One region of the Saccharopolyspora gloriosae genome, then DNA from elsewhere that is predicted to be linked to it. Evidence: riboswitches for the same ligand, from Rfam matches in the RefSeq annotation. Region 1 holds a riboswitch; each other region holds the start of a gene.
The links. Region 1 has a riboswitch for glycine ahead of gcvT (glycine cleavage system aminomethyltransferase GcvT). Riboswitches for the same ligand answer to the same signal wherever they lie in the genome.

Region 1 (5,733 bases):
GCTCGATCTCGATGAGCGCCGTGAGCACCGCGGAGAGGTTCATCCCGCCGTACTCCTCCGGGGTCTGCACGCCCCAGAACCCGGCGTCACGGGCCTTCTGCCTGAGGTCCTTGAGCTCCTCGCGGGTCAGGCCGCGCTCGTGGTTGCGCTCGCGGCGCAGCACCTCCTGCTCCAGCGGCACGAGTTCGCGCTGCACGAAGGTGCGCACCCAATCCCGAATGTCGCGTTCGGTCTCGGTGAGGGAGAAGTCGACCATCGGTGGCGTTTCCTTTCGGCGAGGTCGAGGGAGTGAGACGTCCGTGCACGATGAGTCTTCGATCGTTGTCCTGTCAGCGGCGAAGCCGCTGAGCAGTGACCAGCTTGAGCAACAGAACCACCGGCGGGTTCTCAGCGGCTTCCTCGCGAGGACAGCGATTTCGTGGTGTAGGGAGCTACATGAGAAATCGATCCCGCAGCGAGGAAGCCGCTGAGGTTCCGCTGAGCGACCACCTCAGCCAGCCGTTCCAATCCGGGAGCGGAGTTCGCGTTTGAGGACCTTGTGGCTGGGGCCCAGCGGCAGCTCGTCGACGAACACCACGCGCCGCGGGTACTTGTGGTGCGCGGTCTGCTCCGCCGCCCAGGCGGTGATCGCCTTGCCCAGCGCCTCGTCGGGTTCCTCGCCGCGTTCGGGCACGACCACGGCGCAGACCTCCTCGCCGCGCCCCGGGTCGGGCAGGCCGATCACGGCGCACTGGGCCACCGCGGGGTGCCGGATCAGCAGCTCCTCCACCTCGCGCGGGTAGATGTTGTAGCCGTTGCGGATGATCAGGTCCTTCTTGCGGTCGACGATGGACACGTAGCCCTCGGCGTCCTTGGTGCCCATGTCGCCGGTGCGGAACCAGCCGTCGACGACGGCCGCCGCGGTCGCCTCCGGGTCGTCCAGGTAGCCCGCGAACACGTTGTGGCCGCGCACCACGATCTCGCCGACCTCGCCCGCGGGCAGCAGCTCGATGCGGTCCTCCACGGACGGTTCGGCGACCTCGACGTCGATGCCCCACAGCGCGTGCCCGACGGTGCCCGCGCGCGGGCCGAACGCCGGTTGGTTCACCGTCGCCGTCGGCGAGGTCTCCGACAGGCCGTAGCCCTCGTGGATCGGGGCGCCGAAGCGGCGCTGGAACCGCTCCAGCACCGCGACCGGCAGCGCGGCGCCACCGGAAACGCACATCCGCAGGCTCGGCACCTCGGCGTCGTCGCCCGCGGCCTCCAGCATCCGGATGTACATCGTGGGCACGCCGTTGAGCTGCGTGATCCGGTGGTCGCGGATGAGCCGCAGCGCCTCCGCCGGGTCGAACTTCGGTTGCAGCACCAGCGTGGCGCCCGCGCGGAACGTGGTGTTCAGCGACACCGTCTGGCCGAACACGTGGAACAGCGGCAGGCAGCCCAGCACCAGGTCCTCGGACCGGGTGTCGTTGGCGTCGAACGCGTTCACCGTCGCGTTCATGACCAGGTTGAGGTGGGTCAGCACCGCGCCCTTGGGGCGGCCGGTGGTGCCGCTGGTGTAGAAGATCACCGCCGGGTCCTCCGGGGAACGCGTCTCGAACGCGCGCACCGGTTCGGCGTCCGCAGCCTCCGCCGACAGCGACGGCGGCGCGTCCTGGCTCGGTCCGCCGGAACCGACCGACACCAGCGGGATGCCGGCCCGGCGCGCGGATTCGGCGGCCAGGGCGAGCTGGCTCGTGTGGCCGATGACGAGCTTCGCGCCCGAGTTGCGCAGCAGGTACGCCGCCTCGTCGGGAACCAGCAGCAGCGGCACCGGAACGACGACGGCGCCCGCGGTGAGCACCGCGTAGTAGGCGCGCACGAAGTCGATGACGTTGGGCGCGACGATCGCCACCCGGTCGCCCGGTTCGACGCCGCGAGCGCGCAGCGCGGCGGCGTGCGCGCGGACCTGTTCCCACAGCTCGCCGTAGTCGACCTGCTCGGCGCCTTCGACGACCGCGGTCGCCCGTGGCGTGATCCTGGCCGGTTCGGCGAGCACCGACACCAGCGACAGCGTGGTCTGCGGCTTGATCGGCGCCGAGGACTCGTCGTCGTTGACCATCGTCCACCTCCGTGAGGACGTCGCCCGACGCCGATCGGGGGCCCGCACCGCGCCCGCCGATGGACACCTGGCGACTAACGTCGTTAGTTTTGGACTCTAGGACCACCCCGCGGACCGCGGCAAGACCACCGCCCCGGACACTGTGCGGAGTCGCCGCAGGGCAACCGGCCGAACACGGTGCGGCATCGGAACGCCACGGCGCAGGGCCGGATGGCAGGCAGGAGCGCGGCATGGGCAGACCGAAGAGTCCCCAGCTCACACCGGAACGCATCCGCGAGCACGCGTTGGTGATCATCGACACGTCCGGGCTCGAAGCGCTGTCCATGCGCAAGCTCGCCGAAGCGCTCGGAGTCCGCGCCGCCTCGCTGTACAACCACGTCGCGACCAAGGAAGCCCTGCTGCACGACGTCGCCAACGACGTGATGGCCACCGTGGACACCACCGGCTTCGCCGCCGGCTGGACCACCGGCCTGCTGCGCTGGGCCCGCTCCTACCGGGCGGCGCTGGCCGCCCACCCGAACCTGGTGCCGTTCATGGCCTCCGGCCCGGCCCGCCGCGAAACCTCGCTGAGCCGCGCCGACGCGGTGCACGGCGGCCTGACCAGCGCGGGCTGGCCGCCCCGGTACGCCACGATGATCGGCGCCTCCACCAAGTACCTCGTCGTCGGCGCCGCGATGGGATCGTTCGCAGGCGGGTTCGTCGACGACGCCGAGATCTACGACGACCGGTTCCCGCACCTGCGCAACGCGCACCTGCTGCGCGAGCACGCGGCGGAGATCGACGACGCCAGCTTCGAGGTCGCGCTGCAAGCCCTGGTCGACGGCCTGCGAGTGCAGTACGAGCAGGTCACGGCCCATGCGGACGACTTCGGAGGGTAACGGGATCACGCTCACGTTCGGTTGACTGCGATGTGTGATCTCCGTAGCGTTTCTGAACACAACAGAAGACGAGACGAACACGCCGACGACGTCGAGCGGGAGAGTCTGCGCCCCGCCAGGAGCCCCTGGTCCGTGCAGGATGCGATTCCTGGGTGCAGCGCCGAAGGAGCAATCCTCCCCAACAAACTCTCAGGCCCCGCACCGCACGACACCAGGCGATCACGGAGAAAAGCAGGGACACGCGTCCCTCGCCCAAGGTGCAAGCCGCCGACGCGCGGTGAAACTCTCAGGCCAATGACTCCGGGGAGACCGGCCAGCGCACGCCCGCGCCCGTCGCCGTCGAGGGACCCCGGATATGGTTTCTGCTGGAAGTGGCCGCAACCGGTCCCCTCGGACGTGATCGGTGCCCACGAGGAGGAGTTCCGCACCATGACGTCGTCTTCCCCCTCCCTGAGAGAGACACCGCTAGGGGAGATCCATGCGTCCTCGGGCGCACATTTCACCGAATTCGCCGGGTGGCGGATGCCGGTGCGCTACACCGGCGACACCGCCGAACACCAGGCCGTGCGCACCGCCGCCGGCCTGTTCGACCTCTCGCACATGGGCGAGATCAAGATCAGCGGCCCGCAGGCCGCCGAGGCGCTGGACTACGCGCTCGTCGCGAAGGCCTCGACGATCACCGAGGGTCGCGCCCGCTACACCATGCTGTGCAACGCCGACGGCGGAGTGCTCGACGACCTGATCGTCTACCGGCTCGGCGAGTCGGAGTACCTGGTGGTCGCCAACGCCGCGAACGCGGCCGTGGTCTCCGCCGAGCTCGCCGACCGCGTCGCCGGGTTCGACGCGACGCACGAGGACGTCTCCGACGACTACGCGCTGATCGCCGTGCAGGGCCCGAAGTCCGTGGAGATCCTGGCGCCGCTGACCGGCACCGACCTCTCCGGCGTCAAGTACTACGCCGGGTACCCGAGCGTGGTAGCGGGCGCCGACGTGCTGCTGGCGCGCACCGGCTACACCGGCGAGGACGGCTTCGAACTGTTCACCTCGCCCGCCGACGCCCCCGCCGTGTGGCGGGCGCTGACCGACTCCGGCGCCGCGCACGGCCTCATCCCCGCCGGGCTGTCCTGCCGGGACACGCTGCGGCTCGAAGCGGGCATGCCGCTGTACGGCAACGAGCTCTCCGCGTCCCTGACCCCGTTCCACGCGAACCTGGGCCGGGTCGTGAAGCTCGACAAGCCCGGCGACTTCGTCGGCAAGGAAGCGCTGGCGAAGGTCGCGGAAGCGCCGACGGAGCGCACGCTGGTCGGCCTGCGCACCGATGCCCGCCGCGCTCCGCGGCACGGCTACCGGGTGCTCGACACCGACGGCGCCGAGATCGGCGAGGTCACCAGCGGTGCACCGTCACCGACGCTGGGCCACCCGATCGCAATGGCGTACGTGGACCGCGCGCACAGCGCCCCCGGCACCGCCCTGCAGGTGGACATCCGCGGCAAGTCGATCGACGTGGAAGTCGTCGAGCTGCCGTTCTACCGCCGGTCCGCCTGAGACCGCACCGCCCTCGGGGCACCACGAACCTCGAAAGGACCGCCCGGAACTTCCGGCGCAGCCCAGATCGAACACAGGAGGCAATTGCTCATGTCAACACCGGACCTGTTCAACGACCAGCTCTCGGCGGTGGATCCGGAGGTGGCCGAGGCCGTCGGTGCTGAACTCGGCCGTCAGCAGAACACGCTGGAGATGATCGCGTCGGAGAACTTCGCGCCGCAGGCCGTGCTGCAGGCGCAGGGTTCGGTGTTGACGAACAAGTACGCCGAGGGCTACCCGGGCAAGCGCTACTACGGCGGCTGCGAACACGTCGACGTCGTCGAGCAACTCGCGATCGACCGCGTCAAAGAACTCTTCGGCGCCTCCTTCGCCAACGTCCAGCCCCACTCCGGCGCGCAGGCCAACGCCGCGGCGATGCACGCCCTGCTCAAGCCCGGCGACACCATCATGGGCCTCGACCTCGCCCACGGCGGGCACCTGACCCACGGCATGCGCATCAACTTCTCCGGCAAGCTCTACAACGTCGTGCCCTACCACGTCCGCGACCACGACCACCGCGTCGACATGGACGAAGTCGCCCGCCTCGCCCGCGAGAACAAACCCCAGCTCATCATCGCCGGCTGGTCGGCCTACCCCCGCCAACTCGACTTCGCCCGCTTCCGCGAGATCGCCGACGAAGTCGGCGCCTACCTCATGGTCGACATGGCCCACTTCGCCGGACTCGTCGCCGCCGGACTCCACCCCAGCCCCCTGCCCCACGCCCACGTGGTCACCACCACCACCCACAAAACCCTCGGCGGCCCCCGCGGCGGCGTCATCCTGTCCACCAGCGACGACTTCGCCAAAAAGTTCAACTCCGCGGTCTTCCCCGGCCAACAGGGCGGCCCCCTCGAACACGTCATCGCCGGCAAAGCCGTCCTGTTCAAAATCGCCCAAACCCCCGAGTTCGCCGACCGCCAACGCCGCACCATCGAAGGCGCCCGCATCCTCGCCGAACGCCTCCTCGCCGACGACACCACCCGAGCCGGCGTCTCCCTCGTCTCCGGCGGCACCGACGTCCACCTCGTCCTCGTCGACCTCCGCAACAGCGAACTCGACGGCAAACAAGCCGAAGACCGCCTCCACCAGATCGGCATCACCGTCAACCGCAACGCCGTCCCCAACGACCCCCGACCCCCCATGGTCACCAGCGGCCTGCGCATCGGCACCCCCGCCCTGGCCACCCGCGGC
Region 2 (5,733 bases), 650 kb from region 1:
GATGCGGCACGACCGCCGCCCGTTCCCGGAGTTCGCGCCCCTCATCGGTCAGCCCGACCTCGACGGAACGCTCGTCCCGAGCGCTGCGCCGCCGCGCGACCAGGCCACCGGCTTCGAGCCGCTTCACCAACGGCGACAACGTCCCGGAATCGAGCCGGAGCGTCGCCCCGAGATCCTTGACCGCCAGCGAATCGCGTTCCCAGAGCACCAGCATCACGAGGTACTGCGGGTAGGTCAGCCCCAGCTCGTCGAGGAACGGCCGATACAGGTTGGTGAACGAGCGCGACGCGCTGTAGAGCGCGAAGCACACCTGCCGATCCAGCGACAGCACCGAGTCCGAACTCATCCCGCCTCCTGCACGAGATCGACACTAGCCCCAATTTGAGTTGCCCGCAACTGAGTTGTGCGCAACTCAATGCGAGGAAGGGAACCTTCCTGTCACCCGGTGCCGCCACGCTCCACCGACCCGGGCACGCGACGATCGGAATCGGCACCTCACCACACCGGCTCACCGCGACGAGCGCGGACGAGCAGACCGTGACAGGAAGGTTCCCTTCCTCACGTGGATGACAGGAAGGTTCCCTTGCTCGCCCTGCCCGCCCGGAGCGGGCCTGCGTTCGGGCAGGGCGGCGGGATCAGCACTCGATGACGTTGACGGCGAGGCCGCCGCGAGCCGTCTCCTTGTACTTGGCCTTCATGTCGCGGCCGGTGTCGCGCATGGTCTTGATGACCTTGTCGAGCGAGACGACGTGGCTGCCGTTCCCGCGCAGGGCCATCCGCGCGGCGGTGACCGCCTTGACCGAGGCGACGGCGTTGCGCTCGATGCACGGAATCTGCACCAGGCCACCGATCGGATCGCAGGTGAGCCCGAGGTTGTGCTCCATCGCGATCTCGGCGGCGTTCTCCACCTGCCACGGCGTCGCACCGAGCGCCTCGGCGAGCCCGGCCGCCGCCATCGAGCACGCCGAGCCGACCTCGCCCTGGCACCCGACCTCGGCACCGGAGATCGAGGCGTTCTCCTTGAACAGCACGCCGATCGCCCCCGCCGCCAGCAGGAAGCGGATCACGCCGTCCTCGCTGGCGCCGGGAACGAAGCGCACGTAGTAGTGCAGCACCGCGGGAACGATGCCCGCGGCCCCGTTCGTGGGCGCGGTGACGACCCGGCCGCCCGCCGCGTTCTCCTCGTTGACCGCGAGGGCGAACAAGGTGAGCCACTCCATCGGATCGTCCTGCTCGGTGAGGCTCGCCCGCAGCGCCGCCGCGCGCCGGTTCACCTTCAGCCCGCCGGGCAGCACTCCATCGTTGCTGCACCCGTTGTCGACGCATTCGCGCATCACGCCCCAGATGTGCAGCAGCTGCGCGCGGATGTCCGCCGCGGAACGCCACGACAGCTCGTTGTCGAACATGACGTCGCTGATCCGCGATCCCGAATCGGCCGCCCTCGCGAGCAGTTCCTGCCCGGTGCGGAACGGGTGCCGGACCGCGGTCTCGTCCGGTTTGATCCGGTCGGTCCCGGTGGCGCCGTCGTCGACCACGAACCCGCCGCCGACGGAGTAGAACACCGCGGCGCGCAGTTCACCCGAGGTACCGAACGCGGTGAACCGCATGCCGTTGGGATGCAGCGGCAGCGATTTCCGCCGGTGCATCACGAGGTCGCGATCGACGGAGAAGGCGATGTCGTGCTCGCCCGCCAGCGACAGCCGGCCACCGGTGCGGACGGCGTCCACTCGGTGTTCGACCGCGGCCGGATCCACCGTCTCCGGATCGTGCCCTTCGAGCCCGAGCAGCACCGCTTTCGGACTCCCATGACCATGCCCGGTCGCTCCGAGCGACCCGAACAGCTCGGCTTTCACCCTGGTGACCTCGCCGAGCAGACCCTCGGTGCGCAGGCGTGCCGTGAACATCCCGGCGGCCCGCATCGGGCCGACGGTGTGCGAACTGGACGGCCCGATGCCCACTGAGAAGAGGTCGAAGACGCTGATCGTCACAGATCCGTCCCCCTCAGCCCGGCTTACTCACCACCGGTCAACTGGGCGTATTCCTGCGCCGTGAGCACAGCACCGGTCTGCTCGGCACGCACGTCGAGCAGCCAGCCCTCACCGAACGGGTCCCCGTTGACCACCGCGGGGTCGTCCGCCGCCGCCTCGTTGATCGCCACGACCTCGCCGGTCACGGGCGCGTACAGGTCGCTGACCGACTTCGTCGATTCCAGCTCGCCGCAGGTCTGGCCCGATTCGATCCGCTCGCCCACCTCGGGGAGCTGCACGTACACGATGTCGCCGAGCGCTTCGGCCGCGAAGGGCGTGATGCCGATGCGGACCAGGTCACCGCGGTCCTCGATCCACTCGTGTTCCTCGGTGTAGCGCAGCTGCTCGGGCAGGGACATGGAGGCTCCTCACCATCGTGGGCACAGGTGTGCCCGGGTTCGTGGGCCTCCCCCTCTGTTGCGGAACCTGAGAGCTTCACCGCGTCGTGCGCGGTTTGCACCGTGGGTGCGGCGCCGGAGCGCGCGCTTTCCAGAGTCGCCTCGCCCGAGCGGTCATGGGTGCCTGAGAGTTTGCAGGGAGTGTTTGCTCCTTCGGCGCCCCGTCGGCGCGGGGTCTCTCCCGCCCGGGATCTGCGGCATATGCGGTTGTGGACGTGCCCAGCAACGATAAACGGGCACCCGTCGGTGTCAATGCCCCCTCGCTCCGGATCACACGGATCGAGAGAGGAAGGGAACCTTCCTGTCACCGGTGACAGGAAGGTTCCCTTCCTCGCCTCGCGGAGCGCGGGGTTGCGACCGAATGGAGCTACCCGGGCAGGATTGGTCAGACCACCCTGGGCAGATGGATCACAAGACACGAGGCGGGGTCGCGGCGCCTCGCGCCGGGCGGGCCGCCGCGCTGGTGCTCTCCGCGATCACGCTCAGCACCGGTCTGGTGCTCGCTCCACCTGCGCACGCGGCCCCGGCGGTGGGGGTCTGGTTGACCACGAAGGACGGCCAGAGCAAGCTCGCGCGCCAGCCCGACGCGGAGTTCGGGGCGGGCGGCGGGAACGAGACGATCACGGTCGACCCCGGGACGACGTACCAGGCCGTCGACGGGTTCGGGGCGGCGCTGACCGACTCGTCGGCTTGGCTGGTGAACAACTCCCCGCGGCGCGACGAGATCATGTCCCGGCTGTTCGACGCGGACACCGGAATCGGCCTGACCGCGTTGCGGCAGGTCGTCGGCGCCTCGGACTTCGCGCGCTCGACCTACAGCTACGACGACGTGCCCGCCGGGGAGAGCGACTACGAGCTGGCGGAGTTCTCGATCGCTCACGACGAGGCCGACATCCTGCCGCTGCTACGACGGGCCGGGGAACTGGCTCCGGAGCTGAACGTGGTGGCGACGCCGTGGAGCGCGCCCGCGTGGATGAAGTCCAACGGCTCCATGGTCGGCGGGGAACTGCCGGCGCAGAACTACCAGGTCTTCGCCGACTACCTGGTCCGCTTCGTGCAGGCATACGAGCAGGCCGGGGTCCCGATCGACTCGCTGACCCCGCAGAACGAACCGTTGAACGATCCGCCGTCGTACCCGGGCAGCCCGATGTCCCCGGAAGCCCAGGCGGCGTTCATCGGCAACGACCTCGGTCCGAAGCTCGACGCCGCGGGCCTGGACACGAAGATCCTGGCCTACGACCACAACTGGGACGACACCGAATACCCGAACCACGTGCTCGGCGACGCCAACGCGGCGCGGTACGTCGACGGGGCCGCCTTCCACTGCTACGGCGGGACGCCGGACGCGCAGAGCGCCGTGCACGACGCGCATCCGGACGCCGAGATCCACCTCACCGAATGCTCCGGCACCGAGTCGGAGGATCCGGCGGCGACCTTCGGCGACACGCTGACCTGGCAGGCGAGCAACCTGATCATCGGCGGCACCCGCAACTGGGCCCGCAGCGTCGTGCTGTGGAACCTGGCGCTGGACCCGGCGCACGGCCCGGTCATGGACGGCGCGTGCGACGACTGCACCGGAGTGACCACCATCGACAACGCCACCGGCGAGGTGGACTACAACGCCGAGTACTACGCGCTCGGGCACGCCAGCAAGTTCGTGCGGCCCGGAGCGGTCCGGATCGGATCGAACGAGCTCGACGGGGTGCAGAACGTCGCGTTCCGCAACCCGGACGGTTCCACCGCGCTGATCGCGCTCAACCCCGGCGGTGCCGAACGGCCGATCACCGTGTCCTGGCAGGGCCAGGAGTTCGACTACGCGCTCCCCGCAGGCGGTCTCGCCACCTTCACCTGGCCCCCGGCCTGACCCCGGATCGGGTGCGAGGAAGGGAACCTTCCTGTCACCGGTGACAGGAAGGTTCCCTTCCTCGCACCCTCGGCAGGCGTGCAGGGGCGCGGGGAGCGGGGTGTGGGCGGATGATGCGGGAGGGGCTCCGGGCGACGGGGAGGTGTACCGGGTGAAGGTCGCAGTGCCGAGGGAGATCAAGAACCACGAGTACCGGGTGGCCTGCACCCCGGCGGGGGTGCACGAGTTGCGGGTGCACGGGCACGAGGTGTTCGTGGAGGCGAGCGCCGGGGTCGGCTCGTCGATCCCCGACGAGGAGTACGTCGCGGCGGGCGCGACGATCGTCGGCACCGCCGAGGACGTGTGGGCGGCGGGCGATCTCGTGTTGAAGGTGAAGGAGCCGATCCGGGAGGAGTTCCCGCGCCTGCGGCCGGGCCAGGTCCTGTTCACCTACCTGCACCTGGCGGCCTCGGCGGAGCTGACGAACGAGCTGCTGCGCGCCGAGGTCACGGGGCTCGCCTACGAAACGGTGCAGACCGCGACCGGCGGGCTGCCGCTGCTGGCACCGATGAGCGAGGTCGCCGGGCGGCTGGCTCCGCAGGTGGGCGCGTACGCGCTGCTGCGCCCGCACGGGGGCCGCGGGGTGCTTCCCGGTGGTGTTCCGGGGGTGCCGCCGGCGCGCGTGGTGGTCATCGGCGGTGGTGTGGCGGGGTTGAACGCGGCGAGCGTCGCGCTGGGCATGGGCTCGGACGTGGAACTGCTGGACACCAACGTGGACAAGCTGCGGGAGATCGACCGCGATTACCGCGGCACCATCCGCACGGTGACCTCGAACCGGTACGCGGTGGAGACGGCGGTGCGTTCGGCGGACCTGGTGATCGGCGCGGTCCTGATCCCCGGTGCGAAAGCGCCGAAGCTGGTGTCGAACGAGTTGGTGGCGCAGCTGAAACCGGGCAGCGTGCTGGTGGACATCGCGATCGATCAGGGCGGGTGCTTCGCCGATTCGCGCCCCACGACGCACGACGATCCGACGTACCGGGTGCACGAGTCGGTGTTCTACTGCGTGGCGAACATGCCCGGGGCGGTGCCGAACACCTCGACGCACGCCTTGACGAACGTGACCTTGCCGTACGTGCTGCGCATCGCCGATCACGGTTGGCGGGAGGCGTGCCGGTCGGATCCGGCGCTCGCGGCGGGGTTGAACACGCACGGCGGCCTGCTGGTGAGCGATGCGGTGGCGCGGGCGCACGGCGTGCCGAGCACGAGCCCGGGCGCGGTGCTGGTCTAGATCCGGATCGCTGCACCGAACGAGCGACCGCGCGAGCACACCCGGCGAAATTCACTCGGCGAGGGGAACCGGACCCGATCGAACGTAGGGCAGCCCGCTCGACCGGCCTGGGGGTCACCGGGAGCGGGCTGCCGATTTCCAGTGTAGGACACGAAGGCCTGATTCCCGACGTGCGCA
Region 3 (5,733 bases), 1.6 Mb from region 1:
GACGTAGGCCCAGGAGATCGGCAAGATCGACGCGCTGCCCCACGGCGCCGCGCTGATCGGGCCCACACCGGTCTCCGGACCGGCCGCGGGCTGCAGCGGGTGGTTCGGCAGGAACGGCGCCAGGTGCTCGCGCACCCCGATCGGGCCCACGCCGGGACCGCCACCGCCGTGCGGGATGCAGAACGTCTTGTGCAGGTTCAGGTGCGAGACGTCGGACCCGAACTTGCCCATCCGCGCCAGGCCGATCAGCGCGTTGAGGTTCGCGCCGTCGACGTAGACCTGGCCGCCCGCGTCGTGCACCAGGCCGCACACCTGCTCCACGGTGTCCTCGTAGACGCCGTGCGTGGACGGGTAGGTGATCATGATCGCGGCGAGGTCGTCGCGGTGCTGGTCCACCACTTCGCGCAGGTGGTCGAGCTCGATGTTGCCCTTGTCGTCGCAGCGCACCACGACCACGCGCAGCCCGGCCATCACGGCGCTCGCGGCGTTCGTGCCGTGCGCGCTGGCCGGGATCAGGCACACGTCGCGGGCCGACTCACCACGGCTGTGGTGGTAGGCGCGGATCGCCAGCAACCCGGCGAACTCGCCCTGGCTGCCCGAGTTCGGCTGCAGGCTCACCGCGTCGTAGCCGGTGATCTCCGCGAGCCAGCGCTCCAGGTCCCGCACGATCTCCAGCAGCCCCGTCGCGTCCTGCGCGGGCGCGAACGGGTGCACCTCGGCGAACTCCGGCCAGGTGATCGGCTCCATCTCCGCGGTCGCGTTCAGCTTCATCGTGCAGGACCCCAGCGGGATCATGCTCCGGTCCAGCGCGACGTCGGAGTCCGACAGGCGGCGCAGGTAGCGCAGCAGCGAGGTCTCCGAGCGGTGGGTGTGGAACACCGGGTGCGTCATGTACTCCGAGGTGCGCCGCAGCACGCCGGGCAGCGCGTCGGCGGTCTCCGCGTCCAGCGCGTCGACGTCGGCCACCGAGCCGCCTTCGATCCCGAACGCGGCGGCCACCCGCACCAGCGTCTCCCTGGTGGTGGTCTCGTCGCAGCTGATGCCGACGAGGTCGTCGTCGATGTGGCGCAGGTTGATGCCGCCCTCGCGGGCCGCCCGCACGACCTCCGCTGCCCTGCCCGGAACCCGCGCGACGATCGTGTCGAAGAACTCCGCGTGCTCGATCCGCACCCCGCCCCGGCGCAACCGCTCCGCCAGCACCGCGGCCATCCGGTGCGCCCGGCGCGCGATGGCCCGCAGCCCGCTCGGGCCGTGGTAGACGCCGTACATCGACGCGACGACCGCCAGCAGCACCTGCGCGGTGCAGATGTTGCTCGTCGCCTTCTCCCGGCGGATGTGCTGCTCCCTGGTCTGCAGGGCGAGCCGGTAGGCCTGGTCGCCGTCGGCGTCGACGCTCACGCCGACCAACCGGCCCGGCAGCTGCCGCTCGATGCCCTTGCGCACCGCCATGTACCCGGCGTGCGGGCCGCCGAAGCCCATCGGCACGCCGAAGCGCTGCGTCGTGCCGACCACCACGTCGGCACCGATCTCACCGGGAGCGCGCAGCAGCGTCAGCGCCAGCAGGTCGGCGCTGACCACGGCCATCCCGCCGCGCTCATGGACCCGCTCGATGATCGCCTCGTGGTCGCGGAGCGCGCCGGAGGCACCGGGGTAGGCCAGCAGCACGCCGAAGAAGTCGTCCTCCGGCAGCGCCTCGGGACCCGCGGCGAGGTCGGTGACGATCACCTCGATGCCCAGCGGTTCGGCGCGGGTCCGCAGCACCTCCAGGGTCTGCGGCATCACGTCCGCGTCCACCACGAAGCGCGGCGATTTGGCCCGGCCCGCGCGGCGCACCAGCGTCATGCCCTCGGCGGCGGCGGTGGCCTCGTCCAGCATCGACGAGTTCGCCACCGGAACACCGGTCAGGTCGGCGACCATCGTCTGGAAGTTCAGCAGCGCCTCGAGCCTGCCCTGCGAGATCTCCGGCTGGTACGGCGTGTACGCCGTGTACCAGGCGGGGCTCTCCAGCACGTTGCGCAGGATCACCGGCGGCGTGATCGTCGGGTAGTAGCCCAGCCCGATCATCTCGGTGTGCGGGCTGTTGAGCCGCGCCAGGTCCCGGAGCTGCTTGAGCGCCTCGGCCTCGGTAGCCGGCTCCGGCAGGGCCAGCTGCAGGTCCCGTTCGCGGATGCCTTCGGGCACCGCGGCCTGGCCCAGCTCCTCCAGCGAGCCGACACCGATCACGTCCAGCATGCGCGCCAGCTCGGCGGGCAACGGCCCGACATGGCGGTCGGCGAACGGAGTGCCGTGTTCCAGGGCGGCCAGCGGGATACGGTCTTCGGTCGTCATCGCCACACCTCATTCATCGCGACGGACACAGGGCGGCAGCACGAATGCTGCTCTCCCCCTCTGTCACCGTCCGCGATACGAACGCCTGAGAGCTTCACCCGGTACGGCGACCGGGCTTGCACCGTCGGCGGGGAACCACCTACCGGTGGTCCCTCTTTCCAGAGGTATCTCGCCCGTGCGGTCCAGCAGGCCTGAGAGGTTGTCGGGGAGGGTTTGCTCCTTCGGCGCCGCCGGTGACCAGGTCACCGGCGAACTCTCCCGCGCGGGGTCAGCGATGCTCAGCAGCCTACCCGATCCAGTGACGACCGAAAGTGCGATCTTCATCCCGCTCGATCACTCCGGTGCGCCGGGCACGGCGCTGACCGGCGGTGACGCCCCCGTCACGGGGCGAGGCGCTCAGCCCGTGCGGCGGTCCCGGCGACGGCGGGACAACTCGTCGTTGACCGGCTCCTCGTGCTCGCCGCCGTCGGCCCGCTCGGCGGGGAACTCGTGGATCGTCCCGGTGATCTCGCGCATCGCGCCGCTGACCGCGATCCCGAACACGCCCTGACCGCCCTGCAGCAGGTCCACGACCTCCTCGGCGGAGGTGCACTCGTAGACCGTCGTGCCGTCGCTGAACAACGTGATCTTGGCCAGGTCCTGCACGCCTCGATGGCGCAGGTGCTCCACGGCGACCCGGATGTTGTGCAGCGAGACCCCGGTGTCCAGCAGTCGCTTGACGACCTTGAGCACCAGGACGTCCTTGAACGAGTACAGCCGCTGCGACCCGGATCCCGCCGCGCCGCGGATCGACGGGCCGACCAGCTTGGTGCGCGCCCAGTAGTCCAGCTGCCGGTAGGTGATGCCGGCGATCTGGCACGCCGCGGGTCCGCGGTAGCCGACGAGCTCGTCCGGGAGCGCGGTGTCGGGGAACGGCGCCGACTGCTCCGCGGCGGAATCCTCGCCAGGTGCTCGCTCCACCACGCCTGCCTCCCCTCGCCCGGCCCGAGGCCGGCGAACCACCAGAACCCGGCTCGACGCATGATCATCCGCCGAACGGGGGAACGATCATGGAACCGGGGCTTCGACCTTCCCCGACCTGGAAAATCACATCGGGGCGATTCGCGCACTCCGACGGTAAGCCCGGCCCGTGAGCGGGTCAACGCGACGCGCGGAGCCGCCCGCCCACCCCGGGTGTGACGTCCCCGCTCCGGCCCGCGCCGCTCGCCGAACGCGAAAAGGCTCCCGGTGCGAACTCGCACCGGGAGCCGGGTACGGCACCGGGGGTGAGCGGACCGCACGTCCGCTCACCTGATCACGTATCGGCGCCGCGGAAGTCCTCCGGAGAGACCGAGTCCAGGAATTCCCGGAACTTCTCGACCTCGTCCTCCTGCTCGTCCGGGATGATCAGCCCGGCTTCGTCCAGCACCGACTCGTCAGCGTGGATCGGCACTCCGACCCGCAGCGCCAGCGCCACCGAATCACTCGGGCGTGCCGAGACCCGCACATCCCCGTCGAAGATGAGTTCGGCGAAGAACGTACCCTCCTGCAGATCGGTGATCCGCACCTCTTCCAGGTCCCGCCCCAGGGCGCCGATGACGTCCTTGAGCAGGTCGTGGGTGAGCGGTCTGGCGGGTCGCACGCCCTGCTGCTCCAGCGCGATCGCGGTGGCCTCCACCGATCCGATCCAGATCGGCAGGTACCGCTCGCCTTCGGTCTCGCGCAGCAGCAGAATCGGCTGGTTGGCTGGTAGTTCCACTCGCACGCCGACGACGCGCATTTCGCTGCTCATCGTCTCATCGCCTCCTCCAGCGCGCCGAAGCGTGACATCCTTGGTCGAGGATCGCGCACCGACGCCTCTGACGCTACCCGCGATACGGCGGTGGCCATCGCCTCCGCCCGGAATTCCCGCTCGGTGGACGGCTCTTCCGGCCCGTTCACGGCCGCGTACCGGCCGATCGCCGATACCCGGCATTCCCTTGTCCGACTCGGTCCGCACATCGTTCCGAGGCGGTTCCTGACGCCGCCGCTGCCCTCCGCGAACACCCGGAGGTCCCTCGTGGAGCGAGCTCGCGCGGCGTCGCCGACCAGCCCGTCCGATGAAGGACTCCGACCGCTCCCGACGCGAACGATGCCCAACGCCACGATACACCGCACCGCCATCCGCAGAACCCGTTGCGCGCTGCGGAAAGCACCTCGTAACGCGACCGCCCGCCGGCGGCGCCGAACGGCCGTGAAGATCATCGGCCGTGCGGCGGACCGGGTTGCGGTGCCCGCCGAGCACGATCGGGGCGACGCCGCAAGGCGCCGCCCCGATGCGCTCGGTACGCGGAACGCTCGGCTCAGCGGCCCTGGCCCTCGATCGGACCGGTCAGGAACACCAACCGGAACTTCCCGATCTGAACCTCGTCGCCGTTGGCGAGCACCGAGGTGTCCACCGGTTCCCGGTTGACGTAGGTGCCGTTGAGGCTGCCGACGTCGACGACGACGAAGTCGTTGCCCTCTCGCCTGAACTCGGCGTGCCGACGGGACACCGTCACGTCGTCGAGGAAGATGTCGCTGTCCGGGTGGCGTCCGGAGCTGGTGGTCTCCCGATCGAGCAGGAATCGCGACCCGGCGTTCGGGCCGCGCTTGACCACCAGCAGGGCAGCCCCGGCGGGCAGCGCATCGACCCCGGAGGCCGCTGGCTCCGGGGTCGCACTCTCGGTGCTCTCCGGCTCCGAGAGGAACGGCCTGAAGACCGAGGTGGTCTCCGGTGACTGCTCCGGCGGAACGCCGCCGGGCCCGTCGTTCTGGCTCACCTGAGCTCTCCTCTGCGCGGATGGGTCGTGCAAGTGCGTTCAAACGTACCGTGCCGTCCCAGGTCGCAGACGCGGGACTCCCACCTCAAGCCGCCTGCGAACCCGAGATCAACGATCATCCCTGGTCGATGAGGCCTTGGTAGTCGCTCTCCTCGAGCAGGCCGTCGGGCGCGGCGGGGTCGGCGAGCTTGATCTCGATCATCCAGCCGTCGCCGAACGGCGCCGAGTTGACCAGCTCGGGCTGCTCGTCGAGCTGCTCGTTGCGGGCCACGATCTCACCGGCCACGGGTGCGTAGATGTCGGAGACGCTCTTGGTCGACTCGACCTCGCCGATGCCACCCCCGGCTTCGACGGTCTCCCCCACCTCGGGCAGCTGCACGAACACGACGTCGCCGAGCTGCTGCTGGGCGTAGTCGGTGATCCCGACGCGCACGGTGTCCGCGCCGGTGCGCAGCACCCACTCGTGCTCCTGGGTGTACTTGATCCCGTCCGGGGCCACTGGGGTCCCGCCTTCCTCGTCGAGCCGTGGAGCGGGGGCCGAAGTGCGCCACCGCACCCGCGCGCAGTGATCGCGACGGGCCACGCGAGCGTAGGTCGCGGCCGCTTTCGACCGCAAGATGGGCAC

Region 2: another riboswitch for glycine. It lies ahead of gcvH (glycine cleavage system protein GcvH); the one in region 1 lies ahead of gcvT (glycine cleavage system aminomethyltransferase GcvT).
Region 3: another riboswitch for glycine. It lies ahead of gcvP (aminomethyl-transferring glycine dehydrogenase); the one in region 1 lies ahead of gcvT (glycine cleavage system aminomethyltransferase GcvT).

What each region holds. Positions count from the first base shown of each region.
Region 1 is NZ_JACHIV010000001.1:4,774,843-4,780,575, forward strand. It holds gene BJ969_RS20745 (acyl-CoA dehydrogenase family protein) at 1-256, opposite strand, end outside; gene BJ969_RS20750 (long-chain-fatty-acid--CoA ligase) at 491-2,080, opposite strand; gene BJ969_RS20755 (TetR/AcrR family transcriptional regulator) at 2,311-2,958, shown strand; glycine riboswitch at 3,045-3,172, shown strand; glycine riboswitch at 3,173-3,269, shown strand; gene gcvT (glycine cleavage system aminomethyltransferase GcvT) at 3,388-4,503, shown strand; gene glyA (serine hydroxymethyltransferase) at 4,594-5,733, shown strand, end outside.
Region 2 is NZ_JACHIV010000001.1:5,427,172-5,432,904, forward strand. It holds gene BJ969_RS23665 (MarR family winged helix-turn-helix transcriptional regulator) at 1-346, opposite strand, end outside; gene BJ969_RS23670 (L-serine ammonia-lyase) at 636-1,988, opposite strand; gene gcvH (glycine cleavage system protein GcvH) at 2,012-2,386, opposite strand; glycine riboswitch at 2,432-2,526, opposite strand; glycine riboswitch at 2,527-2,619, opposite strand; gene BJ969_RS23680 (glycoside hydrolase family 30 protein) at 2,829-4,289, shown strand; gene ald (alanine dehydrogenase) at 4,441-5,556, shown strand.
Region 3 is NZ_JACHIV010000001.1:3,186,343-3,192,075, forward strand. It holds gene gcvP (aminomethyl-transferring glycine dehydrogenase) at 1-2,328, opposite strand, end outside; glycine riboswitch at 2,497-2,599, opposite strand; gene BJ969_RS14130 (MerR family transcriptional regulator) at 2,725-3,291, opposite strand; gene BJ969_RS14135 (bifunctional nuclease family protein) at 3,623-4,099, opposite strand; gene garA (glycogen accumulation regulator GarA) at 4,650-5,108, opposite strand; gene gcvH (glycine cleavage system protein GcvH) at 5,224-5,607, opposite strand.